3 regions of the Shewanella sp. Arc9-LZ genome follow, and region 1 is predicted to be linked to each of the others. Evidence: predicted binding sites of a transcription regulator. Region 1 holds the regulator's gene; each other region holds the start of a gene.
The links. The regulator MetJ, encoded in region 1, represses methionine synthesis genes. The targets are predictions, from matches to a motif close to TAGACGTCTAGACGTCTA.
Positions count from the first base shown of each region.

Region 2: the regulator MetJ is predicted to act here: its motif matches at 3,589-3,606, upstream of metK (methionine adenosyltransferase).
Region 3: the regulator MetJ is predicted to act here: its motif matches at 3,018-3,035, upstream of serA (phosphoglycerate dehydrogenase).

Region 1 is NZ_CP048031.1:4,264,170-4,270,262, forward strand. It holds gene GUY17_RS18350 (bifunctional aspartate kinase/homoserine dehydrogenase II) at 1-1,823, opposite strand, end outside; gene metB (cystathionine gamma-synthase) at 1,955-3,124, opposite strand; gene metJ (met regulon transcriptional regulator MetJ) at 3,333-3,647, shown strand; gene GUY17_RS18365 (sulfite exporter TauE/SafE family protein) at 3,723-4,463, shown strand; gene GUY17_RS18370 (cytochrome c) at 4,828-5,157, shown strand; gene GUY17_RS18375 (DUF3373 domain-containing protein) at 5,306-6,093, shown strand, end outside.
Region 2 is NZ_CP048031.1:3,990,147-3,996,239, forward strand. It holds gene epd (erythrose-4-phosphate dehydrogenase) at 1-920, opposite strand, end outside; gene tkt (transketolase) at 1,110-3,104, opposite strand; gene metK (methionine adenosyltransferase) at 3,637-4,788, shown strand; gene GUY17_RS17100 (GNAT family N-acetyltransferase) at 4,950-5,537, shown strand; gene GUY17_RS17105 (hypothetical protein) at 5,700-6,056, opposite strand.
Region 3 is NZ_CP048031.1:689,399-695,491, forward strand. It holds gene GUY17_RS03050 (ABC transporter ATP-binding protein) at 1-386, opposite strand, end outside; gene ygfZ (tRNA-modifying protein YgfZ) at 532-1,494, opposite strand; gene serA (phosphoglycerate dehydrogenase) at 1,661-2,890, opposite strand; gene GUY17_RS03065 (DUF2238 domain-containing protein) at 3,083-3,706, shown strand; gene GUY17_RS03070 (response regulator transcription factor) at 4,188-4,856, shown strand; gene GUY17_RS03075 (PaaI family thioesterase) at 5,002-5,439, shown strand; gene GUY17_RS03080 (YgjV family protein) at 5,659-5,901, shown strand.

The sequences.
Region 1 (6,093 bases):
CCCACAGCTTCAATAGTGTCACCACTATTACGTAAGTCATTTAACGCATGTTGAATAGGTAAACCTGCGCCACAGCTGGCGTTATAACGCCAAAATAAGCGGCGATTACTCAGCTGCTGCTTTAATTCACGATAAAATGGCAATGGCCCTGAGCCGGCTAATTTATTGGCACTTACCACATGAATACCACGGGCAAATAGCTCGGGATATTGTAAGGTTAAAGCAGCACTCGCACTGATATCTAAGGCGACAATTTCATCGCATGATAACTGCGCTAATTGATCAAAAAGCTGATCATAATCCCATTCAATACCTTGCTGTTGATAATCTTGCTGCCATTGTTCAAGGTTAATTCCGTCGTTAGAAATTAATGCTTTTTTCGAACCGACTAAACCAACAAGCTCAACAGAGGCTTCAAGTTCGTGATCTAATGCTGGACTGGCGCGTTTAAACAAATCAATCCACGCCTCACCAATGTTACCCACTCCCAGCAATAACACTCCAATACGCATTCTTGGTCCAGCACAACGACGATGTACTTTTTGGGTCAATAAACTCACTTGAGCTTGCGGGACTAAAGTGACCAAACTTAATGCATCTTGATAAATCGGTTTGGCATCACGGCTGAGTAGTCGGGCAAAACTGCGTCTAAAGTGATGAGCATCGGCACTGACTAATGCCACTAGGCCTAAGTCAGTTTGGGCACTCAACTCTTCAATCAAAAATTCGCTGCTGTATTGAGTGAGCAAAGCTTGCACTTGTTTTTGGCTTTCAAGCGTTAACGCCAACTCAAACTTATGTTGTGCTAGCGACCAATAAGCTAACGGCGTGATACCAGCTTTATCCAAAATGGCCAGTAACGGTTCAATATCTGCGTTCATTTTAAAACTAAACAACACCACTTCATTTAAGTTAGTCACTACTGGCGCACTTGCTGATGAACTCAGTGGCGCAATTAGAGTAAAGTCGGTGTGTGAAGCATAGCTCGAGCGTACTGCTAGGCTCACGTCGGTATTAAATAACGGCTGTAAGGTACGAGAATGCAGTACAGGAGAGCCCAGGCGCGCTAAGCGGTCAGCTTCTGCGAGTGACATACTCTTGAGTAATTTAGCATCATTAATTTTATTCGGGTCGGCGTTAAATACCCCTTCAACGTCGGTCCAAATGGTCACACGCTCAATGTCAGCTAAGCTGGCAATTAAGGTGGCACTAAAATCAGAACCATTGCGACCCAGCAATAAGGTATCGCCGTGGCGGTTAGCGCATATAAAGCCGGTGATCACTAAACGCTCTTGCGGGTGCAAGGCTAATAAGGCCTGTACCTTATCACGAGACTCAGCCACTAAAATATTGGGTACGGCGCCTTCATCGGCTACCAAAATAGAGCACGCATCGACATGAGTCGCAGCTACGCCCATTTCTCGTAACAAAGCGGCCATTAAGCGCGCCGACCAACGTTCACCAAAACTCACCACTTGGTTTAATTGGTAATCGTTACGTTGCTCTAAAGATAATAAGCTGACTAACTGAGATTTGTCGGTAGACAAACGTTCGCGTAAATCACGCGCTTGCTCGTTTGATAATAATTGTTCAATTAACGTCTGCTGGTAACTGATCAGAATTTGCAGCTCTTCTTGCCACAACTGACCGCTGTCGCGCAGGCTCAATAATTTGTATAAGAAGTTAGTCGTTTTTCCGGCGGCGGATACCACAACTAAATCATCACTCTGACCATGCGTAAGTAGAATATGTGCAACACGGCGATAGCAATCTGCATCCGCTAAACTTGAACCACCAAACTTATGTAAATGACTTCGCGTCATTACTGACTCCTTAAACAACTACGACTTTTGTTGCGACTGCTAGACTTCTATTTTGAAACCAATAGTGTTGCAAGTGCATGTTTTGCTATTTTACCCAATTTGGTCGAAACCACAGCTAACTTAAACTCGAATTAAGCTGATTTTATCGCGGCAACAGCTGCTAGGCCTGCTTGAATATCGGCCAAGAGGTCATCTGCATCTTCAATACCGACAGATAGTCTCAATAAAGTCTCTTTAATACCAGCCTCTTGCCTTGCTTGTGGGTCCATTGCTCTATGGGTCATGGTGGCCGGAACGGCGACTAAACTTTCCACTCCGCCTAAACTTTCGGCAATACTAAACAACGACAGCGCCTTTAAAAATGCCACCACTTCCGCTTCGCCGCCAATTAACTCAAAACTTAACATAGCACCAAAGCCTTGTTGTTGTTTTGCCGCAATTTCGTGACCTAGATGGTCTTTTAAACCCGGATAATACACCTTGGCCACCACATCACTGGCGCTGAGTAACTCAACAATCTTTTGTGCATTACGTTGATGCTCACGAATTCGTACCGCTAAAGTACGTAAGCCTCGGAGGGTTAAATAACTGTCAAATGCTGAACCCGTAAGCCCAAGAGTATTTGACCACCAATGTAACAACTCACCCACTTGAGGATCTTTAGCCACTACCGCTCCACCGACCACATCGCTATGACCATTGATGTATTTGGTGGTTGAGTGAATAACAATGTCTGCACCTAATAATAATGGCTGCTGTAATATTGGTGATAAAAAGGTGTTATCGACTGTCACTAGCGCGCCAACGTCATGGCAAGCGATACTAATGGCATTAATGTCTACCACCCGCAATAAAGGATTCGATGGCGTTTCTAACCACACCATTTTCGGTTTTTGAGCTATCGCTTTGCTCAGCGCTTGCGCATCAGTTTGATCAACAACCAATAACTTAAATTGGCCTTTTTTGGCCAAGTTAGTAAATAAGCGGTAACTGCCACCATAACAATCGTGCGGCACAACCAATAAATCCTCTGGGCCAAGTAAGCTAGTCACCAATGTAATCGCCGCCATGCCGGTACATGTCACCACGCCGGTAGCACCTTGCTCGAGTTTGGCGAGTGCGTCACCTAAAATACATCGAGTAGGATTACCCGAACGACTGTAATCAAACTCGCGCGGATTATTGTGGCCATCGAATGAATAATTGGTCGATAAATAAATCGGTGGCACGATAGCACCATGTTGTGTGTCTGTTTCAATACCTTGGCGAACGGCCAATGTGGCGTTTTGATGCTTAGTCATGGTGACTCCTAAAATTTCACAAACACACAAAGAGATGTCTAGACGTCCAAATTTACCTAAGAGATCCCCATCCGTCAACTTAAATAGACGTTTAGACGTCTAAACATCAAGAAATCTATTTGCAATCGGGATTAAATAGTAGCAATAATTTGACTAGAGATTGTAACGGTTTAAAATCTGCAGCGTATTTATCGTTAAGGGTAAGTTAATGACTGAGTGGAATGGCGAATATATCAGCCCATATGCCGAGCACGGCAAAAAAAATGAACAAGTAAAAAAAATTACGGTTTCTATCCCTTTAAAAGTATTAAAAGTACTGACGGATGAGCGGACGCGTCGCCAGATAAATAATCTGCGCCATGCAACTAACAGTGAACTGCTATGCGAAGCATTTTTGCATGCGTACACAGGTCAACCATTACCTTATGACGGTGATCTATCAAAAGATCAGCCTGATAGCATTCCAAGTGAAGCGAAAAAGTTAATGGATGATATGGGTATCGAGTGGGAAGAGCTCGAATAATTCACTGATTAGTCAATACCTCACAGACTTTGAAACGACCCTAATAAGAAGTCGTCATGTTTTTAAAGAGAACTTATGATGTCATTTATCGATCCAACGACCTTGATACTGGCATCGATTATCGTGTTTTTTGGCGCGCTAACCCAAAGCTTAATTGGCTTTGGGTTAGCCGTTGTTGCTAGCCCGCTGCTGTATATTGTTAATCCTCAATTAGTTCCTGTTCCTATTATTGTTATGGGCTTTGCCATTTCTGCAATGACCTTATTTAGAGAACGCGGTCATCTACAATTTAATGGTTTGCAATATGCCTTACTCGGGCGGATCCCTGGGGGGTTTTTAGGCGCTGGATTATTGCTGTTTGCCCCACAAGCCATACTAGGCTTAGTGATTGCAGGCATTGTGTTTATTGCTGTTATTCTTAGCATCTTTCGCTTTACCGCCCCTATTAATCGCCTCAGTTTATTTATCGCTGGGGTATTTTCAGGCATATTTGGCAATATCGCTGCTATCGGTGGTCCACCAATGGCCATTTTGCTTGCAGGCCAAGACCCAGGTCAGTTTAGAGCGGCATTATCTGCCTTTTTCGTGTTTAGCTCATTAATTGCCTTAGCTATTCTAACCATCGTCGGCTTAGTTGAAGTGAAGCATTTATGGCTATCACTGCTATTATTGCCTTCAGTCGTTGCTGGTTATCTTGTCTCAGGTAGATTAATTGGCCGCGTTGATAAAGATAAAACCCGCATAGTCACCTTAGTGTTATGTAGTATTAGTGCCACTGTGTTAGTGATTATGTCGACCAACACGTTAATGAGCTAATCAGCTAATCAGCTATTCTGTACCTGTAAACAAAACCAGCCATCAATGGGCTTGTTCGCTAATAATGATTAAAATCTTCCCCTTCTATTTATCAAGCAGTCTATTTCTCACCTAAAAACGCCATCAATAAGTATCAAAAAAACCACTTTTATCTCCTCTAGCAAAATCCTCATCTTGGCGCAATAGATCCACATCACACTAGTTCATTAGATTTCTTTCAATTAACTTTTTTTCAATTAGATTTTTCTCATGGATATGATCTACTTCAAATTAACACTACTCACTTTTAGGTAACATTGTTTACAGCAAATAAATAATTAAATGCTGTTAATGCACAACCCTAATAAGCCCGACAGAGGACAAAATGATGAACACTTACATTAAAGTTGGTATCGCAGTTGCTATGGCATTATCACTTGGCACCCAAGTGATGGCCGCAGATGGTGGTAATCCTAAAAAAGGTAAGCACCTGTACAAAAAAGAATGTAAAGCCTGCCACAGCGCTAACAGTGAAGGTCCTGAATTAACCCCAATGACCAAAACCATGAGCCAATGGGATCGTTTCTTTACTCGTGATAAGCACAAAGCTAAACCTGCCGTTTTTGAAGCCTTATCAGAAAAAGACATAAAAGATATTCAACAGTTTTTATATGACCACGCCGCCGATTCAGACCAACCAGCTACTTGCGGCTAAATCATCAATGCTGAGTATCTTTTCGTTCTAAACGAAACATCAGCCAATAAACCAAACGAAAAAACTGTGAGGCTTAGCCTCAGGGATCCTGACACAAAAAATTTGCCAAATTGACCTTGTTATTTGGCAAATAAAGGGGAGAAAGACCATGAGAACTCTCATCTCAATATTAGTGGCTAACGCGCTCTTTATGAGCGGCGCAAGCCTAGCAGCAGATACCGATGCACAAAAGATTGCCGATCTTAAACAACAACTGGCTACTATTAATGAAGATCTTGATTACTTAAATTCACGAGTTGACAAAACCGAGCGTCACACAGCCTTAGACAGAATAGCCATTACGGGTGATTTTAGAACCAAAGCACATTCATTACATTATCAAAACGTCACTTGGAACCCAGCCATGAACGTTAACTTTTCTGACTTTGGCGCTAAAGCCATGTCAGGAGTATTTGGCGATCCAAACAGTGCTACCTCACCGTTAGGCCAAATGATGATGGCAAACCCTGATTTAGCCAGCGCGTTTCAAAGCGGTATGCTTCAAGGCGTTATGCCAATGCTGTTGGGCCAAAAAACCCAACAGGACATTGATAACGATATATTTTACACCACGCGCTTACGCCTAAACATTGACGCTAAAGTGTGGGATAACGTCAGCTTTGCAGGACGTTTAACCATGTTTAAGAGCTGGGGAGACTCTGCTGGAGTTAAAGTATTCGACTCATGGAACTCATTCACCATGGACGGCACCAGTAGCGGTAGCACCAGTGGTGATGAGTTAAAAGTAGAGCGCGCCTATTTTAATTGGAAAGACATTAATGGTAGTGGCACTTACCTTTCTATTGGACGTCGCCCTTCAACGTACGGTCCACCAAATCATTATCGTGAAAATGAACTCAGAGGCGGCACGCCATCAGGTCACTTAGTCAATTTCAA
Region 2 (6,093 bases), 270 kb from region 1:
TGGCCAGCACTGACACGCGTTTGGGTTCCGTCTACAATACTTGAACGTGGATCGTGGTTAAAATCACACGATACCAGAGGCTCGTCAGTATAGCCTAAAATACCATTAAAACTGCCGTTTGACGCAAGTTGTAACACACGGTTAATTTGCTCAATATTGACCTTTTTCTCTAGCGTGACAGACAGGTCGATCGCGGTCACATTTATGGTTGGCACCCTAACAGAAATCGCTTCAAACTTATCTTTCATGTGCGGCAAAATACGCTCAATGCCTCGCGCTAATTTTGTGTCTACCGGAATAATAGATTGACCAGCAGCACGAGTTCGACGTAAATCATCATGATAAGCATCGATCACTTGTTGATCGTTCATCGCCGAGTGAATCGTGGTAATGGCGCCACTCTTGACTTCAAAATGCTTATCCAATACATCGATAACCGGAACAATACAATTGGTAGTGCAAGATGCGTTAGAAATAACGGTATGCTCTGCGCGCAACAAATCATGATTAACACCATATACAATGGTCTCATCAACATCTGCAGAAGAAGGATGGCTTATCAGCACTTGCTTAGCACCTGCATGAATATGTGCTTCGCAAGCTTGGCGATCAATTAAGCTGCCGGTGGCTTCATAAACGATATCGATATCAAGTTCAGCCCAAGGCAATAAATTAGCATCGGGTTGATTGAGTAACAAAATGCTGTCATCACCAATAAGCAACTGATCACCATTTAGCTTAACGGTATGCTTGAAACGACCATGAGTCGTGTCATATTGAGTTAAATGACATATGGCTTCTGGCTTTGCCAACTCATTGATCGCCACAATTTGGATTTGTTGACGTTTTCCAGATTCGTACAATGCACGAAGTATTGAGCGGCCAATCCGGCCATAACCATTAATTGCAACTCGAATCATTTAGGGTCCAGAGTAATTATCCGAAGCACTTATTATTCAACAAATTATGATAAAAACATCTATTAATAAGTGACTTAGCATATATTATTTCACGTGAATTAAAGAGATAAAAAAACGGCCTACAATAGTATTGCAGGCCGTTATTATACAGATTAAACACCTAATAGATAAGTGTTTAATCTCAGTTGATTATCCTAAAGATTGGACAGTTTTTACTACATTATCAACAGTGAAGCCGAAATGTTTAAGTAAATCACCACCAGGAGCAGACTCACCAAAGGTGGTCATACCCACTACAGCACCATCAAAACCAATATATTTGTACCAGAAGTCAGTATGTGCCGCTTCAACCGCAACACGTTTAGTGACACCTTTTGGTAGTACAGATTCTTTGTAAGCAGCATCTTGCTTATCAAACTCAGTCGTAGAAGGCATAGAAACTACCCGCACTTTTTGACCTAGTTTGGTGAGCTCTGCGGCAGAATCCATCGCCAACTGCACTTCTGAACCTGTGGCAATCAAAATCACATCAGCAGTGCCTTGGCAATCAGACAGTACATAACCACCTTTAGCTACGTTAGCTAATTGCTCAGCAGTACGCGCTTGTGCCTTAAGACCCTGACGGCTAAAGATTAATGAAGTTGGTGCATCACGACGTTCAATCGCCGCCTTCCAAGATACTGCCGTTTCCGCAGCATCACATGGACGCCAAACAGCCATATTAGGCGTTAAACGTAAGTTAGCTAATTGCTCAACCGGTTGGTGAGTTGGGCCATCTTCGCCTTGGCCGATTGAATCATGGGTATAAACGAAAATGTTTTGAATGCCCATTAATGCTGACATACGTACCGCGTTACGTGCGTACTCCATGAACATCATGAAAGTTGCGCCATAGTTAATAAAACCACCATGTAACGACGCGCCGTTCATAATACCGCTCATACCGAATTCACGTACACCGTAATAGATGTAGTTACCGGCAGGATCGTCTTGAATACCTTTTGAACCAGACCAAAGCGTTAAATTAGAACCGGCTAAGTCAGCGCTACCGCCAAGTAATTCAGGCAACATAGCACCAAAGAAACCAATTGAATTTTGAGACGCTTTTCGACTCGCAATACCTTCGGCTTTATCTTGGCTTTCTTGGATAAAGGCTTGTGCTTTTGCTTCAAAATCTGCAGGTAAGTCACCTTTTAATACGCGACGTTCATATTCTGCAGCCAGTTCAGGGAACGCAACTTGGTAAGCAGCAAACTTGTCATTCCATAATGACTCGTTAGCAACACCTTTATGTTTAGCATCCCAACCAGCATACACATCAGATGGGATTTCAAAAGGAGCGTGTGGCCAGTTTAAGAACTCACGAGCTGCTGCAATTTCAGCATCACCTAATGGTGCACCATGACAATCATGGCTACCCGACTTGTTAGGCGAACCAAAACCAATAATGGTTTTACAGCAAATCATCGATGGCTTATCTGTTACAGATTTAGCTTGTTCAATCGCGGCGCGGATAGCATCTGGATTATGACCATCTACATCGGCAATAACGTGCCAGCCATAGGCTTCAAAACGCTTAGGAGTGTCATCAGTGAACCAGCCTTCAACATGACCATCGATAGAAATACCGTTGTCATCCCAAAATGCGACTAACTTTCCAAGGCCTAATGTTCCGGCTAATGAACTGACTTCGTGAGAAATACCTTCCATTAAACAGCCATCACCTAAGAAACAGTAGGTGAAGTGATCGACGATGTCGTGGCCTGGACGGTTAAACTGAGCCGCCAAGGTTTTTTCCGCAATAGCCATACCAACAGCATTACTCAAACCAGCGCCTAAAGGACCGGTTGTAGTTTCAACACCAGGGGTATAACCATATTCAGGATGACCAGGCGTTTTTGAATGCAGCTGACGGAATTGCTTTAGCTCTTCAATAGGCAATTCATAGCCAGTTAAATGCAATAAAGAGTATATAAGCATAGAGCCATGACCGTTTGACAGAACAAAACGATCGCGATCGACCCAGTTAGGATTAGTTGGATTGTGCTTTAGAAAATCATTCCATAGCACTTCGGCGATATCTGCCATCCCCATTGGGGCACCTGGATGACCAGAGTTAGCTTTTTGAACCGCATCCATACTTAGGGCGCGAATAGCGTTAGCGAGTACTTTACGAGATGACATGCTCTCTCCTGCTTGTTTGTAAGGTCTAACGGGCAATTGTGAAGCCATATTTTCCCCTACAAGGCGATGTGACGCAAATTAAAATTTTTCGGGTTTCTTTTTAACCGTTAAATAAACGGTGATTTCATACAATGCCAATAAATAAACATCGTAAATACAGCATCAAATGGTCAGCATGACCATAACATGAGATAAATACAGAGTAATTATTTATTGCCACTTGTAAATAAAAAGTATCGTGATTGGCAGAGCTATGGCTCTGATTAGGCAATATAATCTCTAATCTATCAAAAACATTGTCTATTTTTATGATAAATACACCGCGCAAGTCGATGAGCACTTAAATAAAGCCATATGAATCAAAAACTTGATTTTTCACCAGTATAAACATATCTATGATTAACAAAAAAAATTATGCTCCATTGCACAATTCTCCAGTTAAATTCGTATAAAGGGGTGTTATCAAATTAGATTTCGACTAAAATAGACGTCTAGACGTATATTCAAATGCAACCAACGAGATTCTCCTATTATGGCAAAGCACTTGTTTACCTCTGAGTCTGTCTCAGAAGGTCATCCAGATAAAATCGCCGATCAGATTTCTGATGCGGTATTAGACGCAATACTTGAGCAAGATCCAAAGGCTCGTGTTGCGTGCGAAACGTATGTCAAAACCGGTATGGTATTAGTGGGCGGTGAAGTCACCACTTCTGCTTGGGTAGACATTGAAGAAATTACCCGTAAAACCGTACGCGAAATCGGTTACACCAATTCAGATATGGGTTTTGATGCTGATTCATGTGCGGTACTTAATGCCATAGGTAAACAGTCACCAGATATCAATCAAGGTGTTGATCGTTCAGACCCTGCAGAGCAAGGTGCTGGTGATCAGGGTTTAATGTTTGGTTATGCCAGCAATGAAACTGATGTATTAATGCCTGCACCGATTACTTACGCGCACAAATTAGTTAAGCGTCAGTCTGAAGTACGCAAAGACGGCACACTACCTTGGTTACGCCCAGATGCTAAAAGCCAGGTAACGTTTGCTTATGATGATGGCAAAATCATCGGTATTGATGCGATTGTATTATCTACTCAACATCGTGAAGACGTGAGTCAAGCTGATTTAATTGAAGCGGTAATGGAAACTATCATCAAGCCGGTATTACCTGCTCAATGGTTAAACAAAGACACTAAATACTTTATCAACCCTACTGGTCGCTTTGTGATTGGTGGCCCTGTTGGTGATTGTGGTTTAACAGGTCGTAAAATTATTGTAGATACCTACGGCGGTATGGCTCGTCACGGTGGTGGTGCTTTCTCTGGTAAAGACCCATCAAAAGTAGACCGTAGCGCGGCTTATGCTGCACGTTATGTAGCTAAAAATATCGTTGCAGCTGGTCTAGCTGACCGTTGTGAGCTACAAGTGTCATATGCTATTGGTGTTGCAGAGCCAACGTCTATTAGTATTGAAACATTCGGTACCGGTAAAGTATCAGAAGAAGTATTGATTAAATTAATACGTCAACACTTCGAATTACGTCCATACGGCTTAACAGCAATGCTAGATTTGGCACGCCCAATCTATCAGCAAACTGCTGCTTATGGCCACTTTGGCCGAGATATCTTCCCTTGGGAAGCGACTGATAAAGCTGAAGCACTTCGTGCAGATGCAGGTTTATAATCAGCCAGCATAATTATCGTCTTAAGCTAGTGTCTGTATTAAGCTAACACGATAAAAAATAAAACCGCCAACTGGCGGTTTTATTTTATCTATCATTGGCAATACAATGATTTGATCTAAACATTTAATCTCAACATTTAATCTCAACAATGGCTCAGATTATGTATCAACCCACTTGGCTAAACACAAAGATAACAGCAAACCACCAGCCATCAACGGCAACTAACCCCTGTGCGATAAACAGCCCTGTTACTAACATTCCAGCCATTAACTTGCCAGCCATTAAACAGTGGTCTGCAATCAAGTTATTCTATCGTCAACATATGCCGTATGCTCGATTAGCTCAGAAAGAGTCTGTGGCTGTCATTCATCATCTAAGCCCACCAGCTACTGATGAAGTTGATATAAGCCAGCAAAAAATAATCGCTGCGGTAAGAGTTAAACCTATTGGCCAATATCAATTAATCAATGGATTATTGGTTCACCCTGACTACCGTGGACAACAGCTTTCAACTCAGTTATTGAAATTTATCGCGCCCAAATTAACCGCTAAAAATTGCTTCTTGTTTGCTCATCCGTGGTTAATTGGCTTATATCAACAGCAGCACTTTATCGTTATAGATCAAAATGTCGTGATAGGTCAAAATGATTTATCAGCGATACCAGCAGACATCACTCAGTTGTATCGTCGCTATCACAGTGAACAACGACCACTAGTGTTGATGCAGCTCAATGATCCCGATAAATAATCTAGATTAATAATCTAACTCAATAAGATCAATGAGCCAAACTCAGACAAAATCTAGATCGTATTAAAGCCTCTCAAGGCTATTGCACACCAATAAATTTAGCCCAAATAGACTTAAGCGTAATCAAACTAAGTCAGCATAAGTACAAGGTGATCGAACTCGTTAACAATGATCGAAATGTGAACTTTCAATACACATAAACGACACTTGTTGCATTGTCATTACGGGCACTACTTTGACACTGATAGACGCTAAGTTAATCCGCTCGACATCGGTAAATAGCGTAATCGCTGCTTGATAATTATTGGTTACGCCACAAAATAGCCACATGTCTTGCCAGCGCACAAAATACCCCGATTGCTGCAATTGCGGATCATCTGGATTTTGTAAATCGGCTTCAACACACTCATACAACTCTGTCGCATCAGTCAACACCGCGGCTATTAGCTTCATATTGTCAAATGCAGATAATCTTAAATCCAAATAGGGTGAAAAGAGTGCTTCAAAGTTAGTACTCATAATATTCCTCATAAATAACCACTTTATCAACACCCCT
Region 3 (6,093 bases), 1.3 Mb from region 1:
AGTTCATCACACCAAGGGCTCCATGCTAACTGATTTAGCGCCAGTGAAAATTGAATGTTGTCGCGCACATTTAATGGTGTGAGTAAGTTAAATTGTTGGAATATAACCCCGAGCGACTGACGTCGATATTGGCTCCATTGCTTATCTTGCCACTTTGTCACCGATCGCATGTTATCAGCCTGACGGATTAACATGTCACCGTTGTCTATGGTTTCAAAGCCACCAATGATATTCAGTAAGGTACTTTTACCGCTGCCGCTAGGCCCGGTTAATGCGATAGTTTGACCTTGCTGCAAAGTCAGGTTGACGTGATTAAGCACCGAATGAAATGACTCGCCATCGCGGAACCCTTTACTAATATTTTCTAAGGTGACGATAGTAGTCATAGTCGCTCCATAACGAATTAGCTTAATTGAAGTTCTGAATAAACAGAGTAATATTATCAATAATATACGTGATATAGATCATTAATGTTCAAAAAATAAAAAAGCGAGCCAATGGCTCGCTTAATGAAGATACAACATCAATTAATTAAGCATCTGCTAAAGAATATGGCAACTCGATAATAGTTAGCTGTGAGCTTTCATCTCCGGTAATACGAAGTTGAGCGTTGTTTTCGGTATCATTTGGCAACACCGCGGTAAGCAGTACCTTGTCACCATATTGGACGCATTCAATGATATTGCCACCACGACGGAAGCCGCCTTCAAGGGCAATTTCTAATTGAGTGTCAGTGCTGATGGTTTGCTTGGTAGTACCAGACAAAATATACAATGCACGTTTATTGCCACCGCGATATTTCATCCTGGCAATGGTTTCCTGGCCCATGTAACAGCCTTTGGTAAAGCTAATGCCATTAATGGCTTGCAGGTTGCACATTTGCGCAACGTACTGGCCGGAATGAGCGGCATCTATGTTTGGATAACCGGCTTTAATTTCCAATGCTTGCCATGCACTTGCAGCAAACAATGTTTGTCCCGATTGGCTGATAATGGTTTGTGCTGCTGCATTGTTAATAATGGCAATAAAACGTTCACCATCACGAATAATCACACCTTGCTCAACAAGGTTAAGTGGTTGCGATACATCGCCAAAATGTTCAGTTGCAAAGGCTTGTGCTTTTGGGCCAGCAATACCCATTATTTGATAATCATTGCTGACATCGGCGAGTTCGGCTTTACTGAATACAGCGTATTTTTGTAACTGAGGTAAATCCAAGCTTAAAGTACTTTTTGGCAGTAACATGAATAAGCTATCGCCGATTGAAAACCCACGGAAACTGGCGAGCATTTTACCTTTAGGGTCGCAATGAGCACCCCATTTCCACTCGTTTGTGCCAAGGGAGGTAATATCTGTGGTGACTTGGCCATGAATGAAACTGCGCCCTTGCTCACCAGTGATTTCGATTAACCCCATATGCGTCAAACTTGATAACATTAATTCAGGAGACGTGGCGATAAAATCCCAATCTGGTTGGTTTACTGAAATGGTCATAACTATCCCTAACGTGTGAATAAGACGGTATGGTTGGAGTGTAACGGATTAATAGAATGCTCAACAGGGGGCTATGGTTTTAAAGCCAATAAAAAAGCTACCTTGTGCACAAGGTAGCTTTTTTAGGAAGACAATTAACTCAAGTTAATTGCTTATAAAAGTCAGTTTAAAACAATACCCGCGCACGGATAGTGCCTTCAATAGATTTTAATTCAACCAATGCTTCTTCAGCTTGATCAGAATCGACTTCCATTACCACGTAACCAATTTCAGCAGTGGTTTGTAAGTACTGAGCAGCAATGTTAATGCCTTTTTCAGAAAACGCTTGGTTAATTTTAATCAATACACCAGGACGGTTTTGATGAATGTGCAATAAGCGTGAGGTACCGCTATGTTGCGCTAAAGACACTTCAGGGAAATTGACCGCAGACAGGGTAGAACCGTTATCTGAGTATTTCACCAGTTTGCCAGCCACTTCTACGCCGATATTTTCCTGTGCTTCAGCAGTACTACCACCAATATGCGGTGTGAGTAATACATTGTCTAAGCCACGCAGTGGAGAGATGAATTCATCATCATTCGACTTAGGTTCTACCGGGAATACGTCAATCGCAGCACCCGCAAGATGTTCTGACTTCAGGGCATCGGCTAAGTCTTCGATATCAACAACAGTTCCGCGAGAGGCATTGATAAAGAAACTGCCTTGACGCATTTGAGCAAATTCAGCTTTAGCGAACATGTCTTTAGTTTGCGGTGTTTCTGGTACATGCAGGCTAACAACGTCTGCTTGGGCCAATAACTTGTCCATAGAGTGAACTTGAGAGGCATTGCCTAACGGTAACTTATCTTCAATATCAAAGAAAATCACTCTCATGCCCAAGGTTTCAGCCAAAATACCCAGTTGAGTACCAATATGGCCATAACCAATCACACCTAAGGTTTTACCACGGACTTCAACACTGCCATTAGCACTCTTCAACCAACCGCCACGATGTGACATGGCATTGCGCTGTGGAATGCCACGCATCAGCATGATGATTTCACCAATCACCAATTCAGCAACACTGCGGGTGTTGGAGAAAGGGGCGTTGAAAACAGGAATACCCAGTTTCTCGGCCGTGGCTAAATCGACTTGGTTGGTGCCAATACAAAAACAACCAATCGCAACCAACTTTTCTGCACGGTGCAATACTTCCGCAGTAAGCTGGGTGCGGGAGCGTAATCCAACAAAGTGAGCATCTTTAATTGATGCAATCAAAGCCTCTTCGCCTAACGAGGCTTTATGGTATTCAATGTTGGTATAACCTGCACGTTCTAGTACATCGACCGCAGTTTGGTGGACGCCCTCCAACAGCAGGATTTTGATCTTATCCTTGTCAAGCGAGTGTTTCGCCATGATATGGGTACCCTCTTATCATTAAATGGTGCTTAAGCTAATGGTTATACTAATGCTTATACTAATAGTTATGATATAAATGCGGACTTCCGGCGCATTATCAAAGTAGCACTTTTTTAAGCGCTTGTAGAGGGCTAGATGGCTAAAGTTTATATTCTAATTTGAGAACAATATCTCATGGAGAGAATTAAGATGAAGAGTAAGGTTATATGGATAGGGATTTATCTATTAGTACTGTTGTGGTCAGTTAGCGCACCTAAAGATATGTTCACTTGGTGGTTAGAAGCTATACCTGCGTTAATCGCATTACCTATTTTATTTTTTAGTCGTAAAAGCTTTCCTCTGACTACGTTAGCTTATGCACTTATTTTAGTGCATTGCTGTGTGTTATTTGTCGGTGCACGTTATACCTATGCTGAAGTGCCGTTATTTGACTGGCTAGCGCAAGTGATGGGCGGCGAGCGCAATAATTACGATAAAGTCGGCCATTTTGCTCAGGGTTTTATTCCGGTAATATTAGCTCGCGAAATATTTATTCGTAAACATGTCATGCAAATAGGTGCTTGGTGTCAGTTTTTAGCAGTATGTTTTGTGTTGGCGTTTTCAGCTTTTTACGAATTAGTTGAATGGTGGGTTGCCATTGCTACCGGTGAAAATGCCGAGGCATTTTTAGGCACTCAAGGATATGTTTGGGATACTCAATCTGACATGTTTCTAGCATTAATTGGTGGGGTATGTGGCTTACTGTTGTTATCGTCTCTTCATAATAAACAAATAGCGACCAAAATGGCGCTTAACCAGCAGTCTTTATCATAAGGCTCACTTAACTTATTTAGTTAGCTTATTTTGTCATAAAATGAGTAAATTTGGCTGCTAGCATTGATGAGAGATTGATGATGTTGAGCGAATTGAAAGTATGAGCTTATCAGTCTTGGGTTAGTGATAAAGTCTACGCAAAGTCAGTCAAATTTACTATTCATACTTTAGACTTACATAATAGTCATATCAACTAACAAATTTTTACTATGCTTGCTGTATAGGAAGGTTTTTTATTATAAGAATCGTGATTGATAATGACCGACTTAACCTAATAGCCACTTTTTTGGTGAGTCGATTTATCTCGTAACGCGATTAACGAATGAAGAAAGAACATGCTCTAATATAACGACAAAAAGTAAACTATCTGCTCAGCCTAGTTTTGAAGGCTAGTAAACGTATTTCATTTACGTATAGTATATAGCCTCAGGATGTGCTCAAGGTATGTTGAGCAATAATGTACTTTTCAGGGAGAAGAGTGATGAGTTCAAATATTGATGAGTTGGTGTTTTTGCACCAAATCGCAGCACCTTGCCATTTAGCTATTTTGGCAGAATCTATCGGGTTGAAAACTCGAATTGTAAAACATGCGGCTGAGCTTGAGTTAGAAAAAAAATCCAACAACTTTTATCTTGTTTCACAAAAAGGTGCGGCCTTAGACAGTAAGGGCATCCCGTTACTGGTATCGCGTTTAGTGGAGCATGTCCCTGTAGCATTGTACCAAGTTGAACGTGGATCACTTGATCAAGAGTCAGCATTACTCTTAGGCGTACGGGGTTTGTTATACAGTGATCAACGCATGGACTTAATGCTGACGGGTCTGCGTAAAATGGTTTCTGATGAATTGTGGTACGACCGTCCACTGATCAGTAAGATTTTTAGACGTTTAGTTCAGCAACTCGATACCAACGTTGAAATCCCTGCCGATACCGTGGCCATCCTCCAAAGATTAACCAGTCGAGAAAGAACCATTATTCAGCTTGTTTCTAGCGGTGCGCGTAATAAAGAAATTGCCCAGCGCTTGTGTATTAGTGAACATACTGTAAAAGCGCATATCTCATCTATTTTCCGTAAAACGGAGTCTCGTAACCGAGTTGAGTTATTGCGTTGGGCACAGACCTACCAAAGCCATTGCGAATTAGTGAGTTAACGTACATATAGATTTAGTGAATAACTATAAAAGGAGCTTAGGCTCCTTTTTAATGGGTTAATGTTATTGATCGCGTTTTTCTTTCAAAAAGGTAAGCTAATCAGTACACTGAGTTTTCTAATAATAATAATGATGGATATTAAGAATGAGTATTTGGTTTAACATTGTCACTTTAGAAGATTGTGCTCGTTTAGATGCAGGGATGCAGGGAAAGGGCACCTTAATGCAAACATTGGGCATTAAAATTACTGAAATCGGCGACGATTATATGGTTGCCACAATGCCAGCTAATCCAGCCGTACATAATCCATTAGGGATTGTTCATGGTGGTGCGAACGTCGCACTAGCAGAAACAGTAGCCAGTTATGCCGCCAACTTTGTGGTCGACTTTACCCGTTATTATTGTGTCGGCCAAGAAATCAACGCCAATCATTTGAAAGCATCACGTAATGGTGAATTAACGGCAACGGCTAAACCTGTGCATTTAGGTAAACGCAGTTCGGTTTGGGAAGTCCTTATTCGTAACAGTGCGGGTGAACTTTGTTGTATTTCACGAATGACGGCTGCGGTTGTAGAGCGATAAGCTATTATAGATACTAGAATTCTAGTAATAAATAGGCCTTATAATCAGCGATAGACCAACGTTTTAATTTTGTTGATTCGGTATTATGCATATAAGGCGTTTTGCTTGTTTGAATGTAAAAACAGATGCGTTAAGCAATAACGTTTTTCACTGACTCACGTTAGCTTAATGTTGTTACTCGCTTGCATTGGTGTAGGCATATTAATATAAGGAAAATCCATGGACAGTATTAACATCTGGGAATGGGTAGGATATTTAGCCTCTGTCGTTGTGGCTATTTCGCTGATGATGTCAGACATTAAAAAACTACGCTGGTGGAACTTAATTGGTGCAGGGTTGTTTGTGGCTTATGGCCTCGCGATTGATGCGATCCCTGTGGCGCTGGTTAACTTTTTTATTGTATTAATTGATCTCTATTATTTAGTGAAGTTATACCGTGAGCCTACTCCACCCACTGAATAGTCACATTGTGTCTCGATAAAGCCAAATAATCAGTTTGGCTTTTTTATTGCCTGCATTTTAGTTTTAATCTGTTTTTCCTATCCTTAATAAATTACATAATCGTTTTTTTAGTTTGCAATAATCTATTTTAATCGTTTTATGTAATTATGAAGTGCTTCTATTATGTGTCCATCGAATGATGAGTTGAGTGAG